4 regions of the Nocardioides sp. NPDC059952 genome follow, and region 2 is predicted to be linked to each of the others. Evidence: predicted binding sites of a transcription regulator. Region 2 holds the regulator's gene; each other region holds the start of a gene.

Region 1 (6,866 bases), on a different contig from region 2:
TCCGCATCAGGTGGCGTCCGTCGAGCTCGTTCGACTCGCGCCAGGCCTGGATCTTGGTCGGCCGCACGCGGATCAGACTGTCCGCCCAGTCGCTCGGGTCGCCGCCCTGCTTCTCGGCGTAGATCTCCAGGACCCGCTGCGGCGTACGCTCCATCGGCTCGACCTCGGCCCGACCGTCGACGATCACGACGTCGCGCAGCTCGCCGAGGGCCAGCCGGACGACCGGGGAGGCGGTGAGGTTCCGCTGGGTGCGCGCTCCGCCCATGCTCGCGATCCAGATCTCGCCCTCCCACCACACGAACGAGATCGGCACCAGCCACGGCTGGTCGTCGTGCGCGGAGGCGATCCACAGGTCGACGTCGTTCTCCAGACGGGTGCGGGTGTCGGAGAGTCTCTGGGCGAGGGAGCGAGGGTCAGCCATGGCCGCACCCTAACCGTCCGCCCTGCCGGTGGAACGACCATTTTCCAGACACCGGCCTGGAAGGATGAGCGCGTGGAGACCTGGGACTTCGAGGCCGAGCTGTGGCCGTGGAAGGACGAGACCGACGCCTGGATCTTCGTGACCGCGCCACCTGAGGTCACCGAGGAGATCCGCGAGGCGTCGATCGCGACCGGCCCGCCCCGCGGTTTCGGATCGGTGAGGGTCGAGGCACGGATCGGCACGACCACCTGGCGGACCTCGGTCTTCCCGGGTCAGGATGGCTATGCGCTGCCGATCAAGAAGGACGTACGCCGCCGCGAGGACCTCCAGGTCGGCGACCGCGCGCTCGTCTCGCTCACCCTCGTCTGACCCCGAAAAACCATGCGCGCCGCCGGGCGCCGACGTGGTTGGCTCAGCCACGATGAACGCCGCGATGCACGATGACGAGCTGATGATCGACGAGGACCTGATTCGGTCTCTGCTGAGGCGGGACGTCGCGGCCTACGCCGAGCTTCCCCTCCGCCCGCTGGACTCGACCGGGTCGACCAACCGGCTCTTCCGGCTGGGCGAGGAGCATCTCGTACGCCTCCCCCGCCAGCCCGGCGGATCGGCCACGATCACGCAGGAGGCCCGCCGGCTGCCCGGGTTCGCGGCCAACCTTTCGGTGGCTGTGCCGGAGGTGGCGGCGGTCGGCGAGCCGGGCTTCGGCTACCCGGAGCGTTGGAGCGTGGTGCGCTGGCTCGACGGGGAGAAGCCGGGCCTGGGCACCGGTGACGTGACCGCCGCCGACCTGGCCGGGGTCGTGACCGGGCTCCGGCGGACCGAGGTGCCGCAGGAGGCGCTCGAGGACCCCGAGCTGCGCTGGTACCGCGGCGAGCCGATCGCCGGTTTCGACGCCGACGTGCGGTTCCGCCTGAAGGAGTGCCGCGAGCTTGCCGAGCTCGACCTGGACCTGGACGCGGTCGAGTCCGTCTGGGACCAGGTGATGGCCCTTCCGCCGGCCGAAGCCGAGCCGCGCTGGGTCCACGGAGACCTGCTCGCCGAGAACCTGCTGTCCCGCGACGGCCGTCTCACCGCCGTACTCGACTTCGGCGCCCTCTCCGTCGGTGACCCGACCGTCGACCTGATCTGCGCCTGGGAGCTCCTCGACGTCGCCGGCCGCGACGAGTTCCGCGCGCTTCTCGACCTCGACGACGCCACCTGGCTCCGCGCTCGCGGGTGGGCGCTGTTCATCGCCCTGATGACGTTCCCCTACTACTGGCGGACGATGCCCGTACGCTGCGCCGATCGGCTTGTGATGGCTCGGGCTGCTCTGGGCGGCTGAGGCGGCTTGGGTTCCAGCGTGGGTGGGGCCAATACGTGGCTTGGGTTGGGTTGGGAGATTTACAAGCCTTGGCGCTTGGGTTGGGTGCCATTTGCCTGTCTTGCGGGCTTCCAGCAGCGGTTCGGCTTTGGCTTGGGATATCTGTCCCTGATTGGGTTCGTTGGTTTGCTTCGTGTGATAGGCTCGGCGCAGGCGTAAACGTGATGGCCGACCACCTCGAAAGAGGCGTGCCGCCACTCTCGGGAGACATCGAGTGTGGGGTAATCCAGGGGAACCAGGGGCGTCGACGCTGAGCTGCGAGGGTAAGTAATAGCCCGTACTGCCGGGCCTCCGAGACCAGCGAACCAACCGGGATCTGCACAGGCAGAAACCCTTGAGTTCGTACGTCGGGAGGTGACCGTGATGACCACGCTGCAACAGCCCCAACACCCCGTGCTCGGAGCCGTGGTCGCGGTCACCAACGCTCTGGGCGGGGTCGCGGACGCTAATCCGGCCTTCATGGCCACCGACCAAAAGGCCGCCACGCTGCTCGAGATCGCCCACGCGAAAGCGCAGCTGGCCGAGCTCGAGTTCCGGGTGCTCGCGGCCGCTGATGACGTGGCCGCCGAGGCCGCTGCCCGGGATGTCGCCGCGTGGCTGCATCACCACACCCACCAACACCCCGAGACCCTGCGCGCCGACCTGCGGCTCGCCGACGCCCTGGACCGTTCCTACGGGCAGGTCGCCGCGGCGATGCGCGCCGGGGCCTGCAACCCCGCCCAAGCGCAGGTCATCGTCGCCGCCCTCGACGACCTCCCCACCGACCTCGACCCCGAGGTCCGCGTCAAGGCCGAGGAGACGCTGGTCGCCTACGCCACCGAGTTCGACCCCACCCAGCTGCGCCGCTTCGGGCGCCGGATCCTGGACCTGATCGCCCCCGAGATCGCCGAGGCCGAAGAAGCCAAACGCCTCGCCGCCGAGGAAGCCCACGCCCGCAAGAAGACCCGACTGAACATGCGCCGCCTCGGGGATGGCACCACCCGGATCTCCGCCGTGGTCCCGGATGCGGCCGCGGACCGGCTGGCCACCAACCTCGAAGCCTTCGCCTCACCCCGACGCGATGACGGCACCCGCACCGAGACCGGCGAGTTCCTGCCCTACGACCGCCGGCTGGGGCTCGCGTTCTGCCAGCTGTTGGAAACCCTCGACCCGGCCCGGCTCCCGATCCATGGCGGGGACGCGACCACGGTGATCGTCACGATCGACATCGACCAGCTCCGCAAACAGGCCGGGGTCGCCCAGGTCCTCGGGGGCAGCCCGATCACCGCGGCCGAGGCCCGCCGCCTCGCCTGCACCGCGAACATCCTCCCCGCCGTCCTCGGGGGAGACTCCGAGGTCCTCGACCTCGGCCGCAAGGAACGGTTCTTCACCGCCGCCCAACGCCGCGCGCTCCTGCTCCGGTCAGCGACCTGTGAGGCCGAAGGGTGCGACATCCCCGGCACCTGGGCTGAGGCCCACCACTGGGTCGCCTGGTCCCAAGACGGCGCCACCGACCTCGACAACGCCACCCTGCTCTGCTCCCATCACCATCACCGCGCCCACGACACCGCCTACCTCCACGAACGCCTCCCCAACGGCGACATCCGCTTCACCAGACGGACATGAAATGGCGCTAACCGCGGCCTTTGAGCCGGGACCGTAGGACGAGCCGGGCCGCGGGCCCGAGATCCTCGATGACCTCGACGAGCGCACCGAGCTGCTCGAGGGACTCGAAAGCCGACTCGGCTCCGGGGCGGTCGACGCCGTCGTACATGAGGAGGCCGATGAACGCCGAGCTGATCGCGCGGGACAGACCCGGCGCGTCCACGACGCCCTCGACAGGGCTTCCCTGCAGCGCGCGGGCGACCGCGGTCTCGATCTCCTCGTTCCACCGGCCCAACGCGTAGCGCGCTGTCTCGGCCAAGGTCTTGTCCCGCTGCGCGCCGGCCAGGAGCTGAGCCATCACCGTGATGTTGCCGGCGGCTCGCTCCCGCTCGTGAAGCCCTCGCCCGAGCTGCAGCAGCTCGCTCAGCGAGGTCACGTCCGCGAGCTCGTCCCGGTAGGACGCCGCCGCCTCGTCCGTCGCCGCGCGGCACGCTTGGTCGACCAGGTCCACGACTGTGCCGAAGTGGTAGAAGACCAGCGCCTGGTTGACCCCCGCCCGGTCGGCGATCGCCCGCGCCGAGAGACCGGCGATCCCGTCCTCCTTGAGCAGGTCGGTGACCGCCGCCATCAGCTTGGCCTTGGTGGGGTTCATTCTGCGGCGGGCTCCTTGGTGACGAGCAGGTTGTAGCCGATCAGGGCGAGACCGAGTATGCCGCCACCGACGAATCCTACGAACGCGCAGAGCAGGACCATCCCGGGCCCGTCGTGGATCCACCCTTCCAGCGTCACGAATCGAGCGGTCGAGAGCAGCGTTCCCGCCAACGCAAAGAAAATGAAGGTCTCAGGAGTACGCAGCGCCCGGATCCGCGCACGACGGGTGATCGCACGACCGAAGAGCCCCGCGACCAGACCGGCAGCGGCAGCCAGGCCGACGAAGATGGCGAGGTCCTCCGAAGCATCCAGGTTCGCCCCCGAGAACATGACCTTGCTGACCAGCACGAACGACAGTCCTGCGGCAACGATCGCCGGCCAGGCCCGGTCAGCGACCGGCGAGGGTGGAAGCAGCGACACGGGAGCCACCAGAACTGCAAAGGGCAGCCCTGTGATCGCGCCCATGATGGCTCCGATCACTCCGCCGAGGAGCGTCCCCAGGACCGGCATCAGGAGCGTCCCGAACGCGCCACCGATCACCAGCCCGAGCATGACGCCGAACAGCCATGCCCGGACGAACGCCCAGAGCAGAGCCCACACCCAACCAGCCACGTACGCCTCCTCGAGTCCATTTGAGCGATTGCTCAAATCTAAGGTAGCGCAGATCTTGAGCGATCGCTCAAATAGGTTCTATGGTCGCTGCCATGAAGATCGTCATCGCCGGAGGGACCGGCCAGGTCGGAGGCATCCTGCGGCGCGCCTGGAGCGCGCGCGAGCATGAGGTGGTGGTGCTCTCCCGCCAACCCGAACAGCTCGAGGAGGGCGTACGTCATCGGGTCTGGGACGGGCGGACGATCGGTCCGTGGGCCGAGGAGATCGACGGTGCGGACGTGGTGGTGAACCTCGCGGGACGGACGGTCAGCTGCCGTTACACCGATGCCAACCTGAAGCAGATGATGGACTCGCGGGTCGAGTCGACCCGGGTCGTCGGCGAGGCGATCGCGGCGGCGGCCAACCCACCGATCACCTGGCTGCAGATGAGCACCGCGACGATCTACGCCCACCGTTTCGACGCACCCAACGACGAGGCCACCGGCATCATCGGCGGCAGCGAGCCGGACGCCCCCGCCTACTGGGAGTTCTCGACCCGCATCGCCAAGAACTGGGAGGCGGAGCAGGCTGCAGCGCCGACACCGCACACCCGCAAGGTCGCGCTCCGCTCGGCGATGGTGATGAGCCCCGACAAGGGCGGCGTCCTCGACGTACTCCTGGCCATGGCGCGCCTGGGCCTCGGCGGGCCCGTCGCCGGCGGCGACCAGTTCGTCTCCTGGATCCATGAGGCCGACTTCGTACGCGCCTGCGATCTGCTCATCGAGCGCGATGACATCGCCGGACCGGTGAATCTGGCAGCCCCGGGGCCACTGCCGCAGCGGGACCTGATGCGCGCGCTGCGCACGGAGGCGGGCATGCCGATCGCACTCCCGGCCACCCGCTGGATGGCGGAGATCGGGGCCTGGGCGCTGCGTACGGACACCGAGCTGCTCCTCAAGAGCCGCCGTGTCATCCCCGGGAGGCTGCTGGAGACGGGCTTCGAGTTCGAGTACGCCGACTGGGCCTCCGCCGCCCGCGACCTCGTGTCCCGCGCACGACGGGGGCGGCAGAGGCGGCAGAGAAACCAGTCGCATCGACCAGCCGGATCGGCCACGATGAAAAGGTGACCCGCGCGACCTGGCAGCCCCGACCCGACGACGCCGAGACCTTGAGACGGTTCTTCGGCAAGGACGGGCGGCTGCTGACGATCCCGTCGAAGCACGTCAAGAAGCTGGTGGTGCTCAACGAGCTCGCGCAGTCCTTCGAGCTCGGGAAGGTCTACCCCGAGCGCGAGGTCAACGAGATCCTCGGGCGGTTCCACGAGGACGTCGCCGCGCTGCGCCGCTACCTCCACGAGGAGGGCTTCATGATGCGCGAGGGCGGCTTCTACTGGCGCGACGGCGGGAGCGTCGACATCTGACTCTGCGGATCGGGCATGATTCGCGCATGACGATGCCGGAACAGACGGGCCAGCCAGTGCCCGGACACCCGCCCGCGGGGTGGATCGACCTGACCATCCAGGGCAGCCACATGACCTCGAACCTGATCGTGCCGACGGTGCTGCTCAACGGTCACCAGATGCCGACGCAGTACGGCCGGAACGTCTTCCCCGTGCCGCCGGGACGCTGGAACGTCGACATGTACACCCAGTGGACGTGGAAGTTCGGCAAAGCGTCGCTGAGCTTCGACGTCGCCGAGGGCCAGACCGTTCCGGTCTTCTACGCCTCGCCGCTGACCGGGTTCAGCAAGGGTGCGATCGGGCACGAGAAGCAGCGCAAGCCAGGAATCCTCGGATTCGTCCTCATCATGGCCGTCCTGCTGCTCTTCATCGTCGGCATCGTGGCTCTGGGCGTGGCGTCGGGCTAGCTCCGCCCGCAGGGACACCCGGCCCCGACTGTCGGTGCTCACCGATACCGTCAGCCTTGTGACCACCACCGACTCACGCGGCCGAAGCGAAGCCCGGCGCCATCGACAGGGCTACGCGGTCCTCGACGTCGAGACGACCGGGCTCGACCCCTACCGCGACCGCGTGATCCAGGTGGCGATCCGCCAGATCGCCGCCGACGGCACCGCCGAGTCGGAATGGGAGACGCTGGTCAATCCCGGCGCCGGCGTCGACCCGGGCCCGGTCGAGGTCCACGGCCTGACCAGTGCCGACCTCGCCGGCGCCCCGACCTTCCGGGACGTCGCCGCCACGATCGCCCAGCGCCTCTCCGGCCGGGTCTTCGTGGCCCACAACGCCCCGTTCGACTGGAC
Region 2 (6,866 bases):
TTCGTGAGCGGCGGTCACCCGGAGGTTCTCGGTGGGCGTGTTGTAGGACCCGTACTCGCTGGTGGCGTAGTCGTTGTCCAGGACGCAGTAGGCCGTCGCGGCGGTCTTGGAGACCTTCGTCTCGGGCGCGCAGTAGCCGTAGTAGCCCTCGTCGTAGAGGTTCTCCAGGTAGATGTCGACCTTGCCCGGGGTGACCGACTTGTCGGCCGCGGGCTTGCGGTAGCCCGCCTGGACGTAGAGGTTGTGCACCTTCGTGACCACGTCACGGACCTGGGTCGCGTACGCCGTCGAGGCACGGTCGCCGCCCTTGCCCGGCGTGTAGTGGACGCAGACCACGTCGCTGCAGGTCTGGGTCGCGGTGCGGGGGCGGGCGAGCAGCTCACGCGCGGCCGCCTTGTTGGAGCCGTCCAGGGCATCCTTGGCGTTCCACAGGTCGGCCAGCGCGATGGTCGCGTCTGGCCGGCCGGCGATGTGCCGCCCGGGCACGACCTGGCGGGCACCGCGCACCGACTGGTTGCGTTTGACCTTCTTGGCCGCGGCGAGCGCCTCCCGGGCCACCTTCTCCGTCACCGGCTGCTCGGCGCTGGTGTCGCCGCCGGTCCTCACCGAGGTCGCCGGCGTCGACCCGGTTGCCGGCATGGTGGCGACGAACGTCGCAACGACCATGCCCGCGATCAGGACGAGGGAGCGTTGTTTCCGGTTGATCCGGCGGGCAATGTTTCGCATGAGGTACCAGACGTTCGGGATGGCAGACCTGGGCAGTCTAAGCGCAGAGCGACGCTGTGTCCGGCGGACACGGCCTAGACCGGCACAGTGACGCGATGGAGCCTGTTGCTTCCGGTTGCGGTGGCGTACGACCTGGTCCAGGTGGCCGTGGTGTTGGAGTCCTTGCGCTCGCCGATGACGTACCAGTCCATCTGGGCGCGGGTGCGGGTCACGTCGAGGACGCAGTAGCCGTGGTCGTCGAAGTTGAGGTAGCGGACGTGGCGGTTGGCGGTCTGGATGATGCCTTCGACCGTCAGACTGGCCGTGCGGCGAGGGGCGCCGAGGATGTCCTTGAGGTTGTTCGAGGTCACCGACGTGGCCACGAACTCGACGCCGGCGGTCTTGCCGAGCGGGTAGACGGCGGAGTCGTACGGCAGGTCGCAGGCCCAACCCGAGTGGATGTCGCCGGTGACGAAGACGGTGTCGGTGATCGCGTTGTCGCGGATGTGCTCGAAGAGCTCGGTGCGGTCGGCGGTGTAGCCGTCCCACTGGTCCACGTTGTAGGCGATGCCGTTGTCGGGCAGCAGGCCGGTGACGTCGTTGACCGGCGCGATCAGGCTCTTCGGGAGCGCGCCGAAGGTGACCGGGGCGATCATCACCGGATTGCCGACGATCTTCCACCGGGCGTCGGTGAGCAGACCGTCCTTGAGCCACGCCAGCTGCTCGTCGCCGGTGATCGTGCGGTCGGGGTCGTCGACTCCGGCGAGGTCGGTGCGGGCGACCTGCTGGGAGCGGTAGGAGCGCAGGTCGAGCATGCTCAGCTCGAGCAGGTTGCCGAAGCGCAGCCGTCGGTAGATCCGGTCGTGGAGGTGGCCGTCGGTCTCCACGGTTGCCGTGCCGTCCACACGCAGCGGCATCCACTCGTCGTAGGCCTGGTTGGCGTTGGTCTTGCGGTCGATCCAGTCGTACTCGCCGGGCTCGTTGTTCTCGGCACCCAGCAGCCAGGCGTCGTTGGCCGACTCGTGGTCGTCCCAGGTGACGATCCAGGGCAGCCGGGCGTGAGCGGCGGAGAGGTCGACATCGCGCTTGTACTGCGCGTGCCGGATCCGGTAGTCGGCCAGCGTGTGCATCTCGTGGGCGGGCTCGTGCGGACGGACGTCCTCGTTGGCCATGCCGTAGCCGTACTCGCCGGGACCGTACTCGTAGAGGTAGTCGCCCAGGTGGAGGATCGCGTGCAGGTCGTCACGGGCGGCCAGGTGCCGGTAGGACGCGAACCAGCCGGCCTGCAGGTTGGAGCAGGAGACCACCCCGAAACGTACGTTCTCCGGGGTCGCGTCGGCGGCCGGAGCCGTCCGGGTACGCCCGACACGGCTGGTCTGGCCGTTGTAGGTGAAGCGGTAGAAGTACCAGCTCTCCGGGGCCAGGCCGGTGACGTCGAGCTTCACGGTGTGGTCGCGGTCGGGGCCGGTCTGCCGGGATCCCTTGGCGGTGACGCGGCCGAAGTCCGCGGTGGGCGAGACCTCCCAGCGGACCAAGACCTCCTCGCTGCTGCCGGAGCCGGGGGTCGCGTCGGCGGACGGCGTGACCCGGGTCCAGATGACCACCCGGTCCGGGAGCGGGTCGCCGGAGGCGACGCCGTGCTGGAAGTGGTTGAGCGAGCCGCCGGCGGCCTCGGCGGACTCAGCGGGCTCGGGGAGAGCGATGGCTCCGGCCGCTGCGGCGCTCGCGAGCCCGGCGGCGATGAGGGTGCGGCGGTCGATCTGCGTCTGGGTCGTGCTGCTCTGGGTCACGCTGTATGGAACGACGCAGCCGCCGGCCCTGTCATGGGCCGGCGGCTGAGTTCACGCAGTGTTTCCGGGCTGGTCCCCGGGGCGGGCTCAGAGGCTGCGTAGGACCGCCGTCACCTTGCCGAGGATCGTCGCGTGGGTGCCGTCGATCGGCTCGTACGCAGCGTTGTGCGGCAGCAGCCAGACCTTGCCGTCCTTGCGGGAGAGCGTCTTGACCGTGGCCTCGCCGTCGATCAGCGCGGCCACGATCTCGCCGTTCTCGGCGGTCGGCTGCTGGCGCACGACCACGAAGTCGCCGTCGCAGATGGCCGCGTCGACCATCGAGTCACCGGAGACCGAGAGCAGGAAGAGGTCGCCGTTGCCGACGAGCTGCTTGGGCAGCGGGAAGACGTCCTCGACGCTCTGCTGGCTCGAGGTCTCCTCGGCCAGGATCGGGCCACCGGCCGCGATCCGCCCGACCAGGGGGACCATGGCGGCGTCGGGGTTGGGGTTGACACCGGCCTCGGCCGTGAACGTCGTCTCGGGCTCCTCGCCGGACATGGCCTTGCGGTGGGCCATCACCTCGGGCAGGAAGACCTCGAGGGCGCGCGGTCGCTTCGGGTCCTTGCGGATCAGACCACGCTGCTCCAGCGCCCGGAGCTGGTGGGCGACGCTGCTGGTGCTGGTCAACCCGACCGCAGCACCGATCTCGCGCATGCTGGGCGGGTAGCCGCGCTGCTCGATGCTGTCGCGCAGGTGAGCGAGGATGCGCTGCTGACGCGGCGTGAGCCCGGTCGCGTCCGGCGGCCCGTCGGGCAGCTCGCGGACGCGGCTCTTCTTCGAACCGCCTGATCCGGTGCCTGTCTTCTGCGTGGTCATGTCACCACATTAGTCCCTCTGGCACCACGACATCAAACATTTGTTCGATCTCATGGGTGGCGCGTGTCGGCGTTCGAAAATTCTGGGCGTCGCTACTTGCGTTGTTCGAACACGTGATCTACCTTCGAACATGTGCTCGATCGAACACGTGATCGAGAGACTTGTGATCAGGAGGCCGTGAGATGAGTGCAACAGTCTATGTGCTGCCCGTAGCCGAGCCGCCCCGTCCGGTGCGGGAGGTGCGTCGCTCGACCGTGCGGCTCACTCGCCGCGGCCGCGTCGTCGTGTTCGCATTCGCGCTCGTCGTGCTCTTCGGGATCGCACTGATCGGGGCCCGGGTGGCCTTCGCGGTGGAGAACGGTGCGGACGCTGATGCCGGATTTCGTGGCCCCGCCCCCGCCGCCCACACGATGGTCGTCGGCGATGGCGACACGCTCTGGGACATCTCCTCGAAGGCCGTCGCCGGGACCGACGCCTCGATTCGGGAGATGGAGCAGACGATCAAGGAGCTCAACAGTCTCGAGTCCTCGATGCTCATGTCCGGTCAGACCCTGATCATCCCGACCGCGCCGTAGGGCGCCCCACAGATGTCCGGCTGCTCCTTCGACCCCGGCGGCCGGCAACCGGGAAAAGTGAGAGTGCTGCAGACGATGGGAAGCGTCTGCAGCACTCTCGCTGTCTCGTCAGTGGCGCCCGCGGTAGGGGCGGTCCGGCTCGGCCGGCGGCCACTGCTTGTTGCGGGTGCCGTGCCGCGGCGGCCACTCGTCGTCCGGCTCGACCGGGGAATCCTGGGGCTGCCGCTGGGTGGGCATCGCCTGGGTCGCGGCGGGGTCCTGGGTCAGTCGGGCCCTCGAGCCCGTCTGACCGTAGCCGGTCGGGGTCTGGTAGGCACCGGACTGATACTGCGGCGAGCCACCCTGCTGGGTGGGGTAGCTGTCCGTGCCGTATCCCTGCGAGCCGTACCCCGAAGTGCTCTGTGGCGTCGACGTCGGTGTCGGCGGGCTCGAGTAGTAGGGCTGCGGGGAAGGCGGAGGGCTGGTCGGCGGCAGGTAGGACGACGTGCTGTAGGCGGCCCGGCTGCCGGTGTTGCCGTAGCCCTGGTCGCTGCCGGGATAGCCGTAGGGCGACTGCGATCCGGTGTCGGTGTAGGACGGGTTCCCGGTGTCGCCGTAGGGCGGCTGACTCCCGGTGTCGGAGCTGTGCCGGCCGTAGGAGCCGGTGTCGTCGTAGCCGTAGGAACCGGCGCCGTAGTAGTCCTGCTCCGGGTAGGCCTGCTCCGTGTAGAGCTGCTGGTCGGAGTAGGTCGTGTCCGAGTAGTCCTGCTCCTCGACGTAGGCGTTGGAGTGGCTTCCGGTGTAGTCGTCGGTGGGTGGCGTGGTCGGGGAGCCGGAGAAGGCCCGCCAGGCCTTCCCGGCGAAGGTGAAGGTCAAGAAGAGGCAGGCGACTGCAACGACCGCCGCGACGGCGAGCTTCGCCCAGGCGCCGGAATCGCCTCCCCGTGCGTCGGCCCCGAAACCGACGGCGACCCACACGAGCACTCCCCAGATGACGAGGAATGCCAGTGTCGCGATCGCAGGCAAGATGAAAGGTGGCCGGGGACCGCTTCTGGGGCGCGTGCCTCTCCGCGACCCGACGCGATTTCCTCCGGAGATGTTTGTCACGGGGGCCATTCTTACTCATCCAGGCCAGTCCGGCGCCGCTGAACCGGAATCTTTCGGTGTTTGACCGGCGACACGCCGGGCGCGCGGGTAAACGCGCCGCTCGCTTGCATCGTCGTGGGGGCGGGCGTACGGTTACCACTACATCTAGTAGTTACACCGCTGTAGTTATCCACATCTAGTTCACATGAACAGGCGGATGGCCCACAGCGACGGGGGTGTTGTTCCACAGGGACTCACGCTCATATCCACAGGTTCCACAGGCTCGGGCCGCCGTTGAGACGGCCTGGATCCACAGGTCTCACGAGAGGGGCTCGACCGTGCACTGTCCGTTCTGCCGACACAGCGACACCAAGGTGCTCGACTCCCGCGTGGCCGAGGACGGTGGCCAGATCCGGCGCCGCCGGGTCTGCCAGGAGTGTGGGAAGCGGTTCACAACCGTCGAGCAGATGCAGCTGATGGTGGCCAAGCGCTCCGGCGCAGCGGAGCCGTTCAGTCGCGACAAGGCGGTGCACGGCGTACGCAAGGCGTGCAAGGGTCGGCCGGTCACCGAGGACCAGCTCGCCTGCCTCGGCCAGGAGGTCGAGCAGGCGCTGCGCAGCCAGGGGCTGGCGGAGGTTCCCAGCAACGAGGTGGGGCTGGCGATCCTCGCGCCGCTGCGTGAGCTCGACGAGGTGGCCTACCTGCGCTTCGCGAGCGTCTACCGGGCCTTCGGCTCGGCGGACGACTTCGAGCGCGAGATCCAGATGCTGCGTACGGAACGGGAAGTCAAAGACTTCGAGGCAGAACACCCGGTCGAGGCCCCGGTGGGCAGCGACTAGATCCCACGGATCACACAGACCGGCCCGGGCAGGCCGTGGGGAAGCGACCTGTCCGGGCCATCCAGCGGAAACAGATAGAACAGAGCAAGGACTCCACCATCAGCACCGACCAGCAGTACGGCACAGCGATCGATGACAACAGGGGGAACGAAATGACAGACACGGCAGCAGAGGCACAGGCATCGGCGAAGGCAGGCGCCGGGCTGAAGATCGAGCGGATCTTCAGCACCGAGGGCGTCCACCCCTACGACGAGATCACCTGGGAGCGGCGCGACGTCGTCCAGAAGAACTGGAAGACCGGCGAGACCGTCTTCGAGCAGACCGGAGTCGAGTTCCCCGACTTCTGGTCGATCAACGCCTCGACGATCGTGACGACGAAGTACTTCCGCGGCGCCATCGGCACCGACAAGCGTGAGCAGAGCCTGAAGCAGCTGATCGACCGGGTCGTGAACACCTACGTCGCCTCCGGCAAGGAGAACGACTACTTCGCCTCCGAGGCCGACGCGGACCTCTTCGGTCGCGAGCTCACCTGGCTGCTGGTCAACCAGCACTTCGCCTTCAACTCGCCGGTCTGGTTCAACGTCGGCACCGAGTCCCCCCAGCAGGTCTCGGCCTGCTTCATCCTCTCGGTCGACGACTCCATGGACTCGATCCTGAACTGGTACAAGGAGGAGGGCCTGATCTTCAAGGGCGGCTCCGGTGCCGGTCTCAACCTCTCCCGCATCCGCTCCTCCAAGGAGCTGCTGAAGTCCTCCGGCGGCACCGCCTCCGGTCCGGTCTCCTTCATGCGCGGCGCCGACGCGTCCGCGGGCACCATCAAGTCCGGTGGCGCCACCCGCCGCGCGGCGAAGATGGTCGTGCTCGACGTCGACCACCCCGACATCGAGGAGTTCGTCGAGACCAAGGCGCGCGAGGAGGACAAGATCCGCGCGCTGCGCGACGCCGGCTTCGACATGGACCTGGGCGGCAAGGACATCTCGTCCGTGCAGTACCAGAACGCCAACAACTCCGTGCGCGTCTCCGACGAGTTCATGCGC
Region 3 (6,866 bases), on a different contig from region 2:
CACGACCGCCGGCACCTCACCGAGGTGCTGGACCGGATCGAGGAGCTGAGGGCGGAGGGAGAGCGCTTCGACCCGCTGACGGTCACCCTGGCGGCGTTCTTCCACGACTCCGTCTACGACGGGGAGCGGGACGCCGAGGAGCGTTCGGCCACCTGGGCCGAGGACGCGCTGGCCGCCCACCTGGACGCCGACGCGGTCGCCGAGGTCGTCCGGCTGGTGCGGCTGACCGAGACCCACGACCCTGCGCCCGATGACCGCGGCGGCCGGGTGCTCTGCGACGCCGACCTGGCGATCCTGGCCGCTCCGGAGGAGCGCTATGCGGAGTACGCCGCGACCGTCCGCGAGGAGTATCAGCACCTGTCCGACGAGGAGTTCCGCGCCGGACGCGCCCAGGTCCTGGAGCGGCTGCTGGAGAAGGAGTCGCTCTTCTCGACACCCTTCGCCAGGATCAGCTGGGAGGCCGCCGCGCGGGCCAACATCTCGGCCGAGCTGGAGACCCTCAACACATACCTGTCAAACGATCAATAACGATTCGTTCGGAACCCCGCTTCGGTGACAGAATTCGTCGGTGAGTTTCCAGACGTACGCCGACCTGTGGCGGCTTCCCGACGTTCGCCGCATCCTCGTGCTGGGTCTGTTCCTACGCATTCCGATGCCGGCCTCGGCTGTCATCGTGACCCTTCACGTGGTCGGCCCGCTGGACCGCTCCTACGCCGAGGCCGGGCTCGTCTCGACGGTCCTCGCGATCGCGATGGCGATCTCCGCTCCCTGGCTCGGCCGGCTCCTCGACCGCCTCGGCCTGCGACGTACCCTCCTGCTGCCGCTGGCCGTTCTCCCCATCGCCTGGTCGATCGCCCCCTGGGTCGGATATCTTCCGCTGCTCGCACTGGTCGCCATCGCGGGACTCTTCACCGTCCCGTCGTTCTCGATCGTGCGTCAGGTGATGCTCCGCTCGGTCGGGCCCGGGCAGCGCACCGCCGCGCTCAGCGCCGACGCGATCATGACCGAGCTCGGGTTCATGGTCGGTCCGGTCATCGGCGTCCTCGGCGCCAGCTACTTCGGCACATCCTGGGCGATGCTGCTGATCCAGTGGCTCGGCATCGCCGCGGCGGTGGTGCTGTGGCTGTTCAACCCGATGATCACCGAGGGCGAGCCGACCGTCCCGAGCGACGCCGTCCCCAGTGACACCGGCTCGCCGAGGCGCCGCTTCGGCCTCCCCTCGTGGGTGAACCCGGGCGTCACGCTCCTGCTCGCCGGCACCTTCACCGCCTCGCTCATCCTCATCGCCGAGGACCTCGGCACCGTCGCCGCGATGCGCGACTTCGAGCGCACCGCCCTGCTCGGGCTCGTCATGGCGATGTGGGCGCTCGGCTCGCTGCTCGGCGCACTCATCTACGGCGCCCTCAACAGCCACCCCTCGACCGCGGTGATGCTCGTCCTGCTGGGTGCGACGACGGTGCTGACCGCGTTCGCCTGGGACCCGATCTCGTTCACCGTGCTGCTCCTGCTCAGCGGCTTCTTCTGCGCACCGACCCTGACCGCCGCGCTCGAGGCGATCACCAGCAGCGTCCCCTCGACCGTACGCGGCGAGGTGATGGGCTGGCACGGCTCGGCCATCACGCTCGGCAGCGCCGTCGGAGCTCCCACCGCCGGCTTCGCCATCGACCTGATCGGCTGGCAGGGCGGCTTCGTCCTCGGCGGCGGCCTCGGCCTGCTGATCGCGGCGGCCATCTGGCTCACCACCCGGCGGATGTCCACGCCGGCCGAGACGTCACTCCCGCCGGGCGAGAAGTCACCCGCGCCGGCCGAGTAGTCACCCCCGTCGGCCGAGACGTCACCGCGGTGCCACTTCGGCCGACGTACGTGACGCCTCGGCTAACGGGGTTTGCGACGGCGCAGACCGGCGGCAAGGAGAGCAGAGACCAGGACCCGGGAGGTGACCTCGACAGCACCCGCCGCGACCATGTCGTCGTAGGCCTCGGCCGGCACGTCGTAGTGGTCCCGGTCGAACCCTCGGGCCGGGATGCCCAGCCGACTCGCGAAGTCGTGCAGCTCCTCGTAGGAGGTGTCGCTGGCGAGGTGCGACCACATCCGGCCGCGGCTGGGTACGTTCGGCGGGTCGATGAGGATCACGGACCATTCCTACCGTGTCCAGCCTTGACCGGTCGGCAAGAATGGTCCGTGATGAACACGACAGTGCTGTTCGAGGCTCGGGCGAGGGTGCTCCATGACCTCGATGCCCGAGGACTCGCCGGTGCCGCGGCCGTCTCCGCCCTCGAGGACGCGATGACCGAGCGCGGCTGGTGGGTCGAGCAGTGGCCGGAGGGCAAGGCGTACGTCGCCGGCCTGGTCGCCCAGGACGTGCAGGACCTGCTCTTCGACGGCGAGGCTTCCGCGCGCTGGCCGGTGTGCACCTCGTGCCCGCCCGAGTCGCCGGTGCACTCGCTCCACATCACTCCCGATCTGGGAGGTCCGGACCCGATCTGGGTCTGCGAGGAGAGCGGCGACGTGGTCGCGCCGCTCGGCCACCTCTGACCGGTCCTCAGGACGGGCCGAGCTGCAGGTGCAGCGCATAGCGGTCGGCACGGTAGACCGAGCGGCACACCTCGACGTAGCGGTCCCCCGCGACCGACTTCCGCTGCCTGCGGAGCACCGGGACGCCGACCGAGAGACCGAGCAGGGTGGCCTCCTCGATGTTGGCCACATCGGCACGGAAGGTGTCGTCGACCCACGACGGTCGCATGTGGCGAGTGGCCAGCTCGGCGTAGAGACTGGTCGGCGCGGTGCGCTCGAGCATCCCGGGCACGATCGCCTCGTCGAGGTAGACGTCCTCGATGCAGATCGGCACCCCGTCGCCGCGGCGCAGGCGCCGCCAGTGGACGACGGCCGCACCCTCCTTGATGCCCAGCGCGCGAGCGATGGTGGGCCCGGCCTTCTCCCGGCCGAGCAGCAGCGTCTCGGAGGATGCCTGCATGCCCCGGCGAGCCATCTCCTCGCTGAACCCGAGCACCGGGCTCGCCGCCCGCGGCGGGCGCGCGACGAAGGTGCCCCGGCCCGGGATCCGGACCAGCAGACCGTCGGCGACGAGCGCATCGAGCGCCTGCCGCACGGTGGCCCGGGCGACGCTGAACTTCTGGACCAGCTCACGCTCCGAGGGCGCGGAGGCGCCTGGGCTCTCGCCGACGACCAGCTCCCGGACGTACTCCCGGATCTGGACGTGCTTGAGCGACCGCTCACCCTCGACCGACCGGACCATGACCAGAGCGTAGGTGTACACCTCGCGTACGTCCCGAATTTCGTCAAGTTGTGACATTGCAACGAGATGAGGCAGATCTTCTGCAACGAAATACGACGGCCGGATTTCACTAGAACAAGTGTTCGATCACGAGGTACGCTACGAGGGTGGACTTCCAGGGAACACTCTTCGCCCCGACAGACGACGAGACCACCGAGACGGCCTACGAGCGGACCCATCTGGACCGCGGAGCCTGGGTGGACATCGCCCGCGGCTGGCTGCCCGATCCCGACGACGTCTTCGCGGCCCTCGTCAACGACGTCCCGTGGCACGAGGAGCGCCGACAGATGTACGACCGGATGGTCGACGTGCCGAGGCTCCTGCACACCTACCTGCAGGGCGACCCGCTCCCCCACCCCAGGCTCGCCGAGGCCCGCGGCCGCCTCACCGCCCACTACCTGCCCGAGCTGGGCGAGCCCTTCGTGACCGCCGGCTGCTGCTACTACCGCAACGGCCACGACTCGGTCGCCTGGCACGGCGACAAGATCGGCCGCGGCCGCACCGACGACACGATGGTCGCGATCGTCTCCGTCGGTGACCCCCGCCGCCTCGCCCTCCGCCCCCACGGAGGACGAGGCGGCAAGGGCATGAGCATCGAGATGGGCCACGGCGACCTCGTCGTCATGGGCGGCTCCTGCCAGCGCACCTGGGAGCACGCCATCCCCAAGGTCTCCTCCGCCGGCCCCCGGATCTCGGTCCAGTTCCGCCCCCGCAACGTCTTCTGAGGCGGCCCCCAGATGCGTTCCGTACGCTGGTAGGAAAGGATGGGACCGACAGCCGACGCCTCTGGAGCCGCCTTGACCACCACCGCACCACCCCTCGCCCCGCCGTCCGCTGAGGAGATCGCCAGGGCGAAGGAGATCGTCGGGCGGATCAGCACCGCCTTCAGCAGCCGTGTGGTCGGCCAAGAGCGACTCAGGACGGCGCTGCTGATCGCACTCCTCTCCGAGGGTCACGTGCTGCTCGAGAGCGTGCCCGGACTGGCCAAGACGCTTGCCGCGAGCACGCTGAGCCAGACCGTCAAGGCGCAGTTCTCCCGGATCCAGTGCACCCCCGACCTGCTGCCGAGCGACATCATCGGCACCCAGGTCTACGACCAGCGCAACCACGAGTTCGAGACCCAGCTCGGCCCGGTGCACGCCAACTTCGTGCTGCTCGACGAGATCAACCGCTCCTCCGCCAAGACCCAGAGCGCCATGCTCGAGGCGATGCAGGAGCGCCAGACGTCGATCGCCGGCCACATCCATCCGCTGCCGCGCCCGTTCATGGTGCTCGCCACGCAGAACCCGATCGAGGAGGAGGGCACCTACGTCCTCCCGCACGCGCAGATGGACCGGTTCCTGCTCAAGGAGATCGTCAACTACCCCAGCGAGGGCGAGGAGCTCGTCGTCCTGGAGCGCATCGAGGCCGGCACGCTCGGCCCCGACCACGAGGAGACCCGTCCGGTCGCCGACCCCGACGACGTGGTCTGGCTCCAAGAGCTGACCAAGCGCGTCTACGTCGACCCGGCGATCAAGCGCTACATCGTCGCCCTCGTCCAGGCCACCCGCAACGCCCACCAGCTCCTCGGGCCGGAGACGGGTTCCTACGTCGAGATCGGCGCGTCCCCGCGTGCCTCGATCGCGTTCCTGCAGGCCTCGCGTGCGGCGGCGCTGCTGCTCGGTCGTTCCTACGTGACTCCCGAGGACGTGCGCGAGCTGCGCCACAGCATCCTGCGCCACCGGCTCCACCTCAGCTTCGAGGCGCTGGCCGAGAAGGTCCAGCCCGAGATGCTGGTCGACGCGCTGGTCCGCGCTGTCCCGAGCCCCTGAGTGGCGCCAGGAAATCAGGCACAGAATGGCAACGTACCTTCCCCGGATCCGCACGCGGTTGATGATCCATGCCCACCGCAAGGTCCTGGGCCTGCTCGACGGGGAGTACGCGAGCGTCCAGACCGGGCGCAGCATGGACTTCCACGACCTGCGGGAGTACGTCCCCGGAGACGATGTGAAGGACATCGACTGGAAGGCGACGGCGCGGTCCCGGAGCCTGCTGGTCAAGCGGTTCACCGCCGAGCGGCAGCACCTGGTGCTGCTGGCGATCTCCACCGGCCGGAGCATGGCGGCCCAGGCGACCGGCACCACGACCAAGCGCGATCTGGCGATCTTCACCGCCGGCCTGGTCGGCTGGCTGGGTGTACGCCACGGCGACAAGGTCGCCGTCGCCTACGGCGACTCCGAGACCCAGAAGCTCACCAAGTCCGCCGACACCGAGATCGCGCTCGAGCGGGCGCTGGGGCAGGCCCACGACGCGATCACCCCCGATGCCGCCGAGGCCGACATCGTCGCGGTGCTGCGCCACATCGCCACCAACGTACGCCGCCGGGCGATCCTGCTCGTCGTCACCGACGAGCACTCCGTCAGCGACGAGATGGCCGCGGTCCTGCGCCGTCTCACCGTTCAGCACGAGGTGCTGGTCGCCGGCATCGACGACCTCGACCCCACCACCGCGGTGGCCGGCGGCGCCCCGACCGTCGACGTCGACACCGTCTCCGCCCTGCCGGGATGGCTGACCGGCGACGCGGTCCTCCAGTCCCAGTACGCAGAGCTAGCCGCCGCCGAGGAGCACGGCCTGCGCGGCACCCTGGACCGCCTGGGCATCGCCTACCAGCGGGTCCGGGACGACACCACCGCCATCGGCGCGGTCTTCCATCTCCTGGAGAGGCACCGGCATGCGCGGCGGTAGCGTCCCGGAGGAGTTCCAGCAGCCCATCGCCCACTCGGGCTGGTGGCTGGTGCTCGCGCTCGCGCTTCTCGCCGCGGTGGCGGTCTACTACCTCGTGGTCATCCTGCTGACCCGTAAGCGCAAGCCGGTCGTCGAGGTCGAGACGCCCTGGGTGCCCGAGCCGCGTGACCTCCGTGGCGAGCACCTGGCCGAGATCGACCGGATCGAGCGGGCGGTGCACCGCGGCGACGTCCCGGCACGGGTCGGCCACCAGCACCTGAGCCGCACAGTGCGCGACTACGTCGCCGAGGTCAGCCAGATCCCGGCCGACAAGATGGTTCTCGCCGACCTGAAGGCGACCGTACGCAGCGACCCCCGCACCCGCCCGCTGGCGATGGCCGTCGAGGTGATGTACCCGCCCGCCTTCGCCTCCGAGGAGGAGGGCAAGGCTGCCGAACGCTTCCCCGAGGCGCTGAGCCGGGCCCGTCAGGTGGTGACGACATGGACCTGAGGTGGCCCGTTCTCGGCGCGATCGTGCTGGTCCTCACGATCGCCGCGATCGCCGCGATCGTCGTGTTCGCCGCCCGGGTGCATCGCCGCCCGGCCGACGCGGTGCTCGTCGCCCACACCGCTCGGCTCAAGCGGCTCCCCCGGTTCCGCGAGCTCGCGAGCCAGCAGCGGTGGCTGTCCTGGTGGCAGACCGCGGGGATCGCGCTCGCGGTGATCGGCTGCATCTGGCTGATCGCCCGGCCACAGACCACTGACATCACCCAGAACCGCTACTCCACCCGCGACATCGTGCTCTGCCTGGACGCCTCGACCTCGATGTTCGACGAGGACACCCAGGTCACCCAGGCCTACTCCCAGC
Region 4 (6,866 bases), on a different contig from region 2:
GGCCACCGTCGGCGTGTTCGTCGCCGTCCAACGGCTCCTGGCCAAGCGGATCCCGGCCATGCGCGTCCGCAAGGGAGACTGCCCCTACTGCGGCTATCCGGTCCGCGGCAAGCACTGCGAGGGCTGCGGCCGCGAGACCATCGCCCCGTGCTCGACCTGCGAGGCCGACCGCCGGGTCGGCACGCTCCACTGTGTGGAATGCGGCGCCGAATGAACCCTCAACCTCAGGGTCAGGGTTAGCCCTGCACCGGGCGTACGGTCGCCCGGTGCAGCTTCATGAACTCGACGTAGCCCGGCGCGTTGAGCTCCAGGATCACGGCGGGGTTGGTGCCGGGCTCGATCGTGCCGCGGATCTTGGCCGGGACACCCATGACCAGCGAGTGGTCCGGGATCTCGGTCCCCTCGACCACCATCGCGCCGGCCGCGATCAGGCAGCCGTCACCGATGACGACGGAGTCGGAGACCACCGCCCCGTTGCCGATCAGCGACCCGGTCCCGATCCGGTCGCCGTGCACGACGCAGCCGTGCGCGACCGTGCTGTGCGGCCCCATCTCGAGCGAGGATCCCGGGCGTACGTGCAGCACCGAGTTGTCCTGCACGTTGGAGCCCTCGCCGATGACGATCGGCCCGACGTCGGCGCGCAGCACCGCGCCGTACCAGACGCTGGCGTTGGGCCCGAGGCGTACGTCACCGATCAGCGTCGCGGTCGGCGCCACCCAGGCGTGGGGATGGATCTGCGGACTCTTGCCGTCGAACTCGAAGATGTTCATCGACGCAGATCCTAGGCGTGCGCGCCGTCGGGGCTGACGTGGAGGACCACGCTGGTCAGCCGCGGCAGTGCCTCCAGGAGGTGCTCCTCAGCGTGGTGCGCGATGTCGTGGCCGGCGGAGACCGGGAGGTCGGCGGACACGGTGATGTCGCCGTCGGCGTGGAGGGTGTGCCCGATCCACCGCAGCCTCAGGCTGCGGACCTCGAGCACGCCGTCGACCGTGCCGACCGCCTCCCTCGCCCTGCGGACGTCATCAGGGGTGACCGCGTCCATCAGCCGGGCGCCGACCTGCTTGAGCGCCGAGCGCAGCACTCCGAGGATCGCGACCGCGATCAGCAGCCCGATCAGCGGGTCGGCCCACGGCATCCCGACCGCGACTCCGGCAGCACCGAACACCACGGCCAGCGAGGTGAACCCATCGGTACGCGCGTGGAGCCCGTCCGCGACCAGCGCCGCCGACCCGATCTGGCGGCCCACCCGGATCCGGTAGCGCGCGACGATCTCGTTGCCGCAGAACCCGACCACCCCCGCCGCCGCGACCGCCCAGACGTGCTCGACCTCGCGCGGATGGAACAACCGGTCGACGGCCTCCCAGGCCGCCAGGATGCTGGACAGGGCGATCATCGCCACGACGAACAGCCCGGCCAGGTCCTCGGCCCGACCGTACCCATAGGTGAACCGGTCGTTGGCCGGGCGCCGGGCCAGCCAGAACGCCACCAGCAACGGCACCGCGGTCAGCGCGTCGGCGACGTTGTGGAGCGTGTCCCCCAGCAGGGCCACCGAGCCGGTCAGACCGACGACGACCGCCTGGATGCCAGCCGTCAGCGCGAGGACACCGAGGCTGATCCACAACGCCCTGCGGCCCCGTACGTCCGCCTCGAGGGCTTCGTCGACCTGATCCGCGGCATCGTGGGAGTGCGCTCCGAAGACGTCCGAGACCGCATGGCGGAAGCGGGCCCATCCTCCGCCGTGCGCATGCCCGTGCCCATGACCGTGCCCGTGACCATGGCCTTGGTCGTGTCGGTGATCGTGCAGCGTGTGGGTCATGCCGACTCGTCCCCCGACCGGTGATGCGCCGGGACCTGGTCCAGCAGATGCTCGACGTGACCGATCGTGTCGAGGACCAACTGGCGCACGTGCCCGTTCTCCACGCGGTAGAGCACCGATGTCCCCTCCTTCCGCGTGGTCACCAGCCGCGCCATCCGCATCTTCGCCAGATGCTGCGAGACCCCCGGCACCGGCTTCTCCAGCATCCCGGCGAGCTCGGAGACCGACCGCTCCTCGTCCAACAACAGCCCCGCCACCTGCAGGCGCGTGGGATCGGCCAGCATCCGCAGCACCTCGACGGCGAGGGTGACCACGTCGTCTCCCCACACCGGAGGTTGCGTATTTGCATGCATGCGCAAATTATAGCGCTAACTGATTCCGAGGATCTCTCGGCTTCATCGAAGTGAGACGGACGCGCTGTTGACCGACCTATGTGCGTCTGGTGAAGCGGATGTCGCCGCTGGGCAGGCGCTCATGGAGGTACGCGGTGTCGTGGGCGCGGTGGTGGTGATGGGAGCAGAGCAGGGCGGCGTTGTCGAGGTCGGTGGCGCCGTCTTGGGCCCAGGCGATCCAGTGGTGGGCTTCGGCCCAGGTGCCGGGGATGTCGCAGCCTTCGGCCTCGCAGGTTGCTGACCGCAGCAGGAGTGCTCGGCGTTGGGCGGCGGTGAAGAACCGTTCCTTGCGACCGAGATCGAGGACCTCGGAGTCTCCCCCGAGGACGGCGGGGATGAGGCCGGCGGTGCAGGCCAGGCGCCTGGCTTCGGCTGCGGTGATCGGGGTGCCGCCGAGGATCTCGGCGACCCCGGCCTGTTTGCGGAGCTGGTCGATGTCGATGGTGACGATCACGGTGGTGGCGTCGCCGCCGTGGATGGGGAGCCGGGCGGGGTCGAGGGTCTCGAGCATCTGGCAGAACGCGAGCCCGAGCCTGCGGTCGTAGGGCAGGTACTCGCCGGTCTCGGTGCGGGTGCCGTCATCGCGTCGGGGTGAGGCGAAGGCTTCGAGGTTGGTGGCCAACCGGTCCGCGGCCGCATCCGGAACCACGGCGGAGATCCGGGTGGTGCCGTCCCCGAGGCGCCGCATGGCCAGTCGGGTCTTCTTCCGGGCGTGGGCCTCCTCGGCAGCGAGCCGTTTGGCTTCTTCGGCTTCAGCGATCTCGGGGGCGATCAGGTCCAGGATCCGGTGCCCGAGGCGGCGTAGCCGGGTGGGGTCGAACTCGGTGGCGTAGCCGACCAGCGTCTCCTCGGCCTTGGCCCGGATCTCGGGGTCGAGGCCGGCTGGGAGGTCGTCGAGGGCTGCGACGATCACCTGCGCTTGGGCGGGGTTGCAGGCACCGGCGCGCATCGCGGCCGCGACCTGGTGGTAGGTCCGGTCCAGGGCATCGGCGAGCCGCAGGTCGGCGCGCAGGGCCTCGGGGCGCTGGTGGGTGTGGTGATGCAACCACGCCGCCACATCCCGAGCAGCCGAGTCGGTGGCCACATCGTCGGCGGTGGCGAGCACCCGCAGTTCGAGCTCGGCCAGCTGCGCCTTGGCGCGGGCGATCTCGAGCAGCGTGGCGGCCTTCTGATCGGTGGCCATGAACACCGGGTTCGCCCCAGCAACCCGCTCAAGGGCGCCGGTGATCGCGACCACGGCCCCCAGCACAGGATGCTGGGGCTGTTGCAGCGTGGTCATCGAACCGGTCACCTCCCGACGTACGAACTCAAGGATCTGCCCATGCAGATCCATCTTGGTTCGCTGGTCTCGGAGGCCCGGCAGTACGGGCTATTACTTACCCTCGCAGCTCAGCGTCGACGCCCCTGGTTCCCCTGGATTACCCCTCACCCGTTGTGTCCCGGGCGGAAAGGCACGCCTCTTGAGAGGTGGTCGGCCATCACGTTCACGCCTGCGCCGAGCCTACCACACGAAGCAAAACAAATGAACCCAATCAGGGACAGATATCCCAAGCCAAAGCCGAACCGCTGCTGGAAGCCCGCAAGACAGGTAAATGGCACCCCACCCAGACACCCGGGCTTGTAAATCTCCCAACCCAAGCCACGTATTGGCCCCACCCACGCTGGAAGTCCGCACAGACCACACGGCACCCCCAGCCGAATCCCGTTACCCTCTGTCACCGATGACCATGACCGAGATCGGCGCAGCCTACGACCGCCGCGCAGCCGAGTACATCGACCTGTTCGGAAAGATCGACCAGCTCGCCGAGCGCGACCACAACACGATCACCACCTGGCGAGACACCACGACCGGCCGCCTATTAGATGCCGGCTGCGGCCCGGGCCTCTGGAGCAAGGAACTCACCACAGGCGGCGTACGTGACGTGGTCGGACTGGATGCCTCGGCCGAGTTCGTCGCCGCCGCACGGGCGCGGTACCCAGACGTCAGCTTCCAGCGAGCCGACCTCGCGGCGATCCCCCTGAGCGACAGCTCGGTCGGCGGGATCCTGGCGTGGTACTCGATCATCCACACCCCACCCGCCGAGCTCCCCGCCATCCTGGCCGAGTTCGCCCGTGTGCTCACCCCCGGCGGATCGGCGCTGGTCGGCTTCTTCGACGGCGAGCCCGGCGAGGCGTTCGACCACGCGGTCCACACCGCCTACTACTGGTCGGCGGAGGCACTCACCGATCTGCTCACCCCGCACGGGTTCGTCGTCGAGCAGGCATCGACCCGGCAGGACCCGGGCGCCCGCCGACGTCAGGGCGATCTGGTGGCGACACTCAGCAGGTTGTGAAGCTGAAAGTGACCTATAGGCCACTCTCAGCTTCACAACCTCCACAGCACCTCAGTAGTGGCGTACGCAGTCGCGCAGGGTGAGCGCGGTCTCCATGGCCGCCGCGGCGGCCTCGTAGCCCTTGTCCTCGCTGGACCCCTCGAGCCCGGCCCGGTCGAGCGCCTGCTCCTCGTTGTCGCAGGTCAGCAGGCCGAAACCGACCGGAACCACGTGGTCGATCGCGACCCGGTTCAGCCCGTCGGTGGCGGCCGAGCAGACGTAGTCGAAGTGGGGGGTGCCGCCGCGGATGACGACGCCCAGCGCGACGATGGCGTCATAGCCCGACTTGGCGAGCGCGGCCGCGGCGACCGGGAGCTCGAAGGCGCCCGGGACCCGGACGACCGTCAGGCCGCCGACGGCGGCGTCCTTCAGCGCCCGCTCGGCGCCGTTCAGCAGGCCGGCCATCACCTCGTCGTGCCAGCGCGCGGCCACGACGGCGACCCGCAGATCGCTCGCGTCGACGACCTCGGGGGTCGGGGCTCCCTTGCCACTCATCGGTTCTCCTCAGTCAGATCGCGCCCGGACAGATCGGGCAGCTCGTGACCCATGCGGTCACGCTTGGTCAGCAGGTAGGCGAGGTTGTGCTCGTTGGGTCGCGGGGTCAGCGGCACCCGCTCGGCGACCTCGACACCGTAGGCCTCGAGGTGGCTCACCTTCTCGGGGTTGTTGGTCAGCAGGCGCACCGAGTCGACCTTGAGGTCACGCAGGATCTGCGAGGCGGCGCCGTAGTGGCGCGCGTCGGCCGGCAGACCGAGGTCGAGGTTGGCGTCGACGGTGTCGCGACCGCCATCCTGGAGCTGGTAGGCCTGCAGCTTGGCGAGCAGCCCGATCCCGCGGCCCTCGTGCCCACGCAGGTAGACCACCACACCGCAGCCCGCCTCCGCGATCCGCGAGAGAGCCTCGCGCAGCTGTGGCCCGCAGTCGCAGCGCCGCGACCCGAAGACGTCCCCGGTCAGGCACTCCGAGTGCACTCGCGCGAGCACCGGGTCGCATCCGGCGATGTCGCCGTAGACCAGCGCGACGTGCTCGACCTGGTCGTCGATGGTGCGATAGCCGTACGCGGTGAAGTCACCGAACTCGGTGGGCAGCCGGGTCGCCGCCTTGCGCTCGACCAGCACCTCCGTACGCCGCCGGTAGGTGACCAGGTCGGCGATCGAGATCATCGCCAGACCGTGCTCGTCGGCGAACTCCCGCAGCTGCGGGGCGCGCTGCATGGTGCCGTCGTCGTTGACCAGCTCGACCAGCGCACCGGCAGGCTCCAGACCGGCCAGCCGGGTCAGGTCGACCGCGGCCTCGGTGTGGCCGACCCGCACCAGCACTCCGCCCTCGCGTGCCCGCAGCGGGAAGACGTGCCCCGGCCGGGTCAGGTCCCCGGCCCCGGAGTGAGGGCCGGCGAGCAGCCGGGTCGTGAGCGCCCGGTCGGCGGCCGAGATGCCGGTCGAGACGCCCTCGCGGGCGTCCACCGAGACCGCGTACGCCGTCTGCTTGCGGTCCTCGTTGACCCGGGTCATCGGCGGCAGGTCGAGGGCGTCGAGCCGCTCCCCCGGCAGCGCCACGCAGATCACGCCGGAGGACCAGCGGATCGCGAAAGCCATCACCTCCGGGGTCGCCAGCTCGGCGGAGAAGATCAGGTCTCCCTCGTTCTCCCGGTCCTCGTCGTCGACGACCACGACCGGTTTCCCGGCCGCCAGGTCGGCGATCGCGTTCTCGACCGGATCCAGCCGGATCCCCACGTACTGCTCGGTGCCTGATGAATTCAATCCAGTCTCGATATTCACGGCCGAACCCCTCCCAGAAGCTTCTCGACGTGCTTGGCGATGATGTCGGTCTCGAGGTTGACCTCGTCACCGACGGCCCGGAACCCCAGCGAGGTACGCGCCAGGGTCTCGGGGATGAGGCTGACCGTGAACGCGTCCTCGGTCACCGAGACCACGGTGAGGCTGATCCCGTCGACCGCGATCGAGCCCTTCTCGACGACGTAGCGCACGAGCTCCTCGGGCAGCGAGATCGTGACGACCTCCCAGTGCTCGCTGGGCTCGCGGGAGACGATGCGGCCGACCCCGTCGACGTGCCCCTGGACGATGTGCCCACCGAGCCGGGTGGTCGGCGTGACCGCGCGCTCCAGGTTGACCTGGTCGCCGGCCGAGAGCGCGTGCAGGCTGGTCCGCTTGAGCGTCTCCAGCATCACGTCGGCGGTCCACTCGTTCTCTCCCAGCGTGGCCACGGTCAGGCAGCAGCCGTTGACCGCGATGGAGGCTCCCAGCTCGGCGTCCGAGAGCACCGTGT

What was found. The regulator LexA, encoded in region 2, represses DNA repair genes until DNA is damaged. The targets are predictions, from matches to a motif close to TCGAACANNTGTTCGA.
Region 1: the regulator LexA is predicted to act here: its motif matches at 1,855-1,870, upstream of ACFV9G_RS03020 (DUF222 domain-containing protein).
Region 3: the regulator LexA is predicted to act here: its motif matches at 3,367-3,382, upstream of ACFV9G_RS02945 (alpha-ketoglutarate-dependent dioxygenase AlkB).
Region 4: the regulator LexA is predicted to act here: its motif matches at 3,767-3,782, upstream of ACFV9G_RS23080 (DUF222 domain-containing protein).

What each region holds. Positions count from the first base shown of each region.
Region 1 is NZ_JBHWLY010000004.1:76,660-83,525, reverse strand. Features, by position in the region: gene ACFV9G_RS03035 (pyridoxamine 5'-phosphate oxidase family protein) at 1-421, opposite strand, end outside; gene ACFV9G_RS03030 (DUF1905 domain-containing protein) at 494-790, shown strand; gene ACFV9G_RS03025 (aminoglycoside phosphotransferase family protein) at 843-1,745, shown strand; gene ACFV9G_RS03020 (DUF222 domain-containing protein) at 2,148-3,389, shown strand; gene ACFV9G_RS03015 (TetR/AcrR family transcriptional regulator) at 3,397-4,020, opposite strand; gene ACFV9G_RS03010 (hypothetical protein) at 4,017-4,631, opposite strand; gene ACFV9G_RS03005 (TIGR01777 family oxidoreductase) at 4,724-5,737, shown strand; gene ACFV9G_RS03000 (DUF2087 domain-containing protein) at 5,734-6,030, shown strand; gene ACFV9G_RS02995 (hypothetical protein) at 6,057-6,476, shown strand; gene ACFV9G_RS02990 (exonuclease domain-containing protein) at 6,535-6,866, shown strand, end outside.
Region 2 is NZ_JBHWLY010000010.1:18,713-25,578, forward strand. Features, by position in the region: gene ACFV9G_RS06895 (MXAN_6640 family putative metalloprotease) at 1-726, opposite strand, end outside; gene ACFV9G_RS06900 (alkaline phosphatase D family protein) at 801-2,495, opposite strand; gene lexA (transcriptional repressor LexA) at 2,583-3,350, opposite strand; gene ACFV9G_RS06910 (LysM peptidoglycan-binding domain-containing protein) at 3,533-3,925, shown strand; gene ACFV9G_RS06915 (hypothetical protein) at 4,034-4,930, opposite strand; gene nrdR (transcriptional regulator NrdR) at 5,329-5,829, shown strand; gene ACFV9G_RS06925 (vitamin B12-dependent ribonucleotide reductase) at 5,982-6,866, shown strand, end outside.
Region 3 is NZ_JBHWLY010000004.1:65,586-72,451, reverse strand. Features, by position in the region: gene ACFV9G_RS02970 (hypothetical protein) at 1-528, shown strand, start outside; gene ACFV9G_RS02965 (MFS transporter) at 569-1,813, shown strand; gene ACFV9G_RS02960 (DUF4031 domain-containing protein) at 1,876-2,133, opposite strand; gene ACFV9G_RS02955 (hypothetical protein) at 2,185-2,535, shown strand; gene ACFV9G_RS02950 (GntR family transcriptional regulator) at 2,543-3,277, opposite strand; gene ACFV9G_RS02945 (alpha-ketoglutarate-dependent dioxygenase AlkB) at 3,403-4,020, shown strand; gene ACFV9G_RS02940 (AAA family ATPase) at 4,093-5,106, shown strand; gene ACFV9G_RS02935 (DUF58 domain-containing protein) at 5,132-6,019, shown strand; gene ACFV9G_RS02930 (hypothetical protein) at 6,006-6,509, shown strand; gene ACFV9G_RS02925 (VWA domain-containing protein) at 6,500-6,866, shown strand, end outside.
Region 4 is NZ_JBHWLY010000064.1:13,508-20,373, reverse strand. Features, by position in the region: gene ACFV9G_RS23100 (hypothetical protein) at 1-214, shown strand, start outside; gene ACFV9G_RS23095 (gamma carbonic anhydrase family protein) at 237-770, opposite strand; gene ACFV9G_RS23090 (cation diffusion facilitator family transporter) at 782-1,816, opposite strand; gene ACFV9G_RS23085 (ArsR/SmtB family transcription factor) at 1,813-2,169, opposite strand; gene ACFV9G_RS23080 (DUF222 domain-containing protein) at 2,246-3,487, opposite strand; gene ACFV9G_RS23075 (class I SAM-dependent methyltransferase) at 3,930-4,541, shown strand; gene ribH (6,7-dimethyl-8-ribityllumazine synthase) at 4,593-5,075, opposite strand; gene ACFV9G_RS23065 (bifunctional 3,4-dihydroxy-2-butanone-4-phosphate synthase/GTP cyclohydrolase II) at 5,072-6,358, opposite strand; gene ACFV9G_RS23060 (riboflavin synthase) at 6,355-6,866, opposite strand, start outside.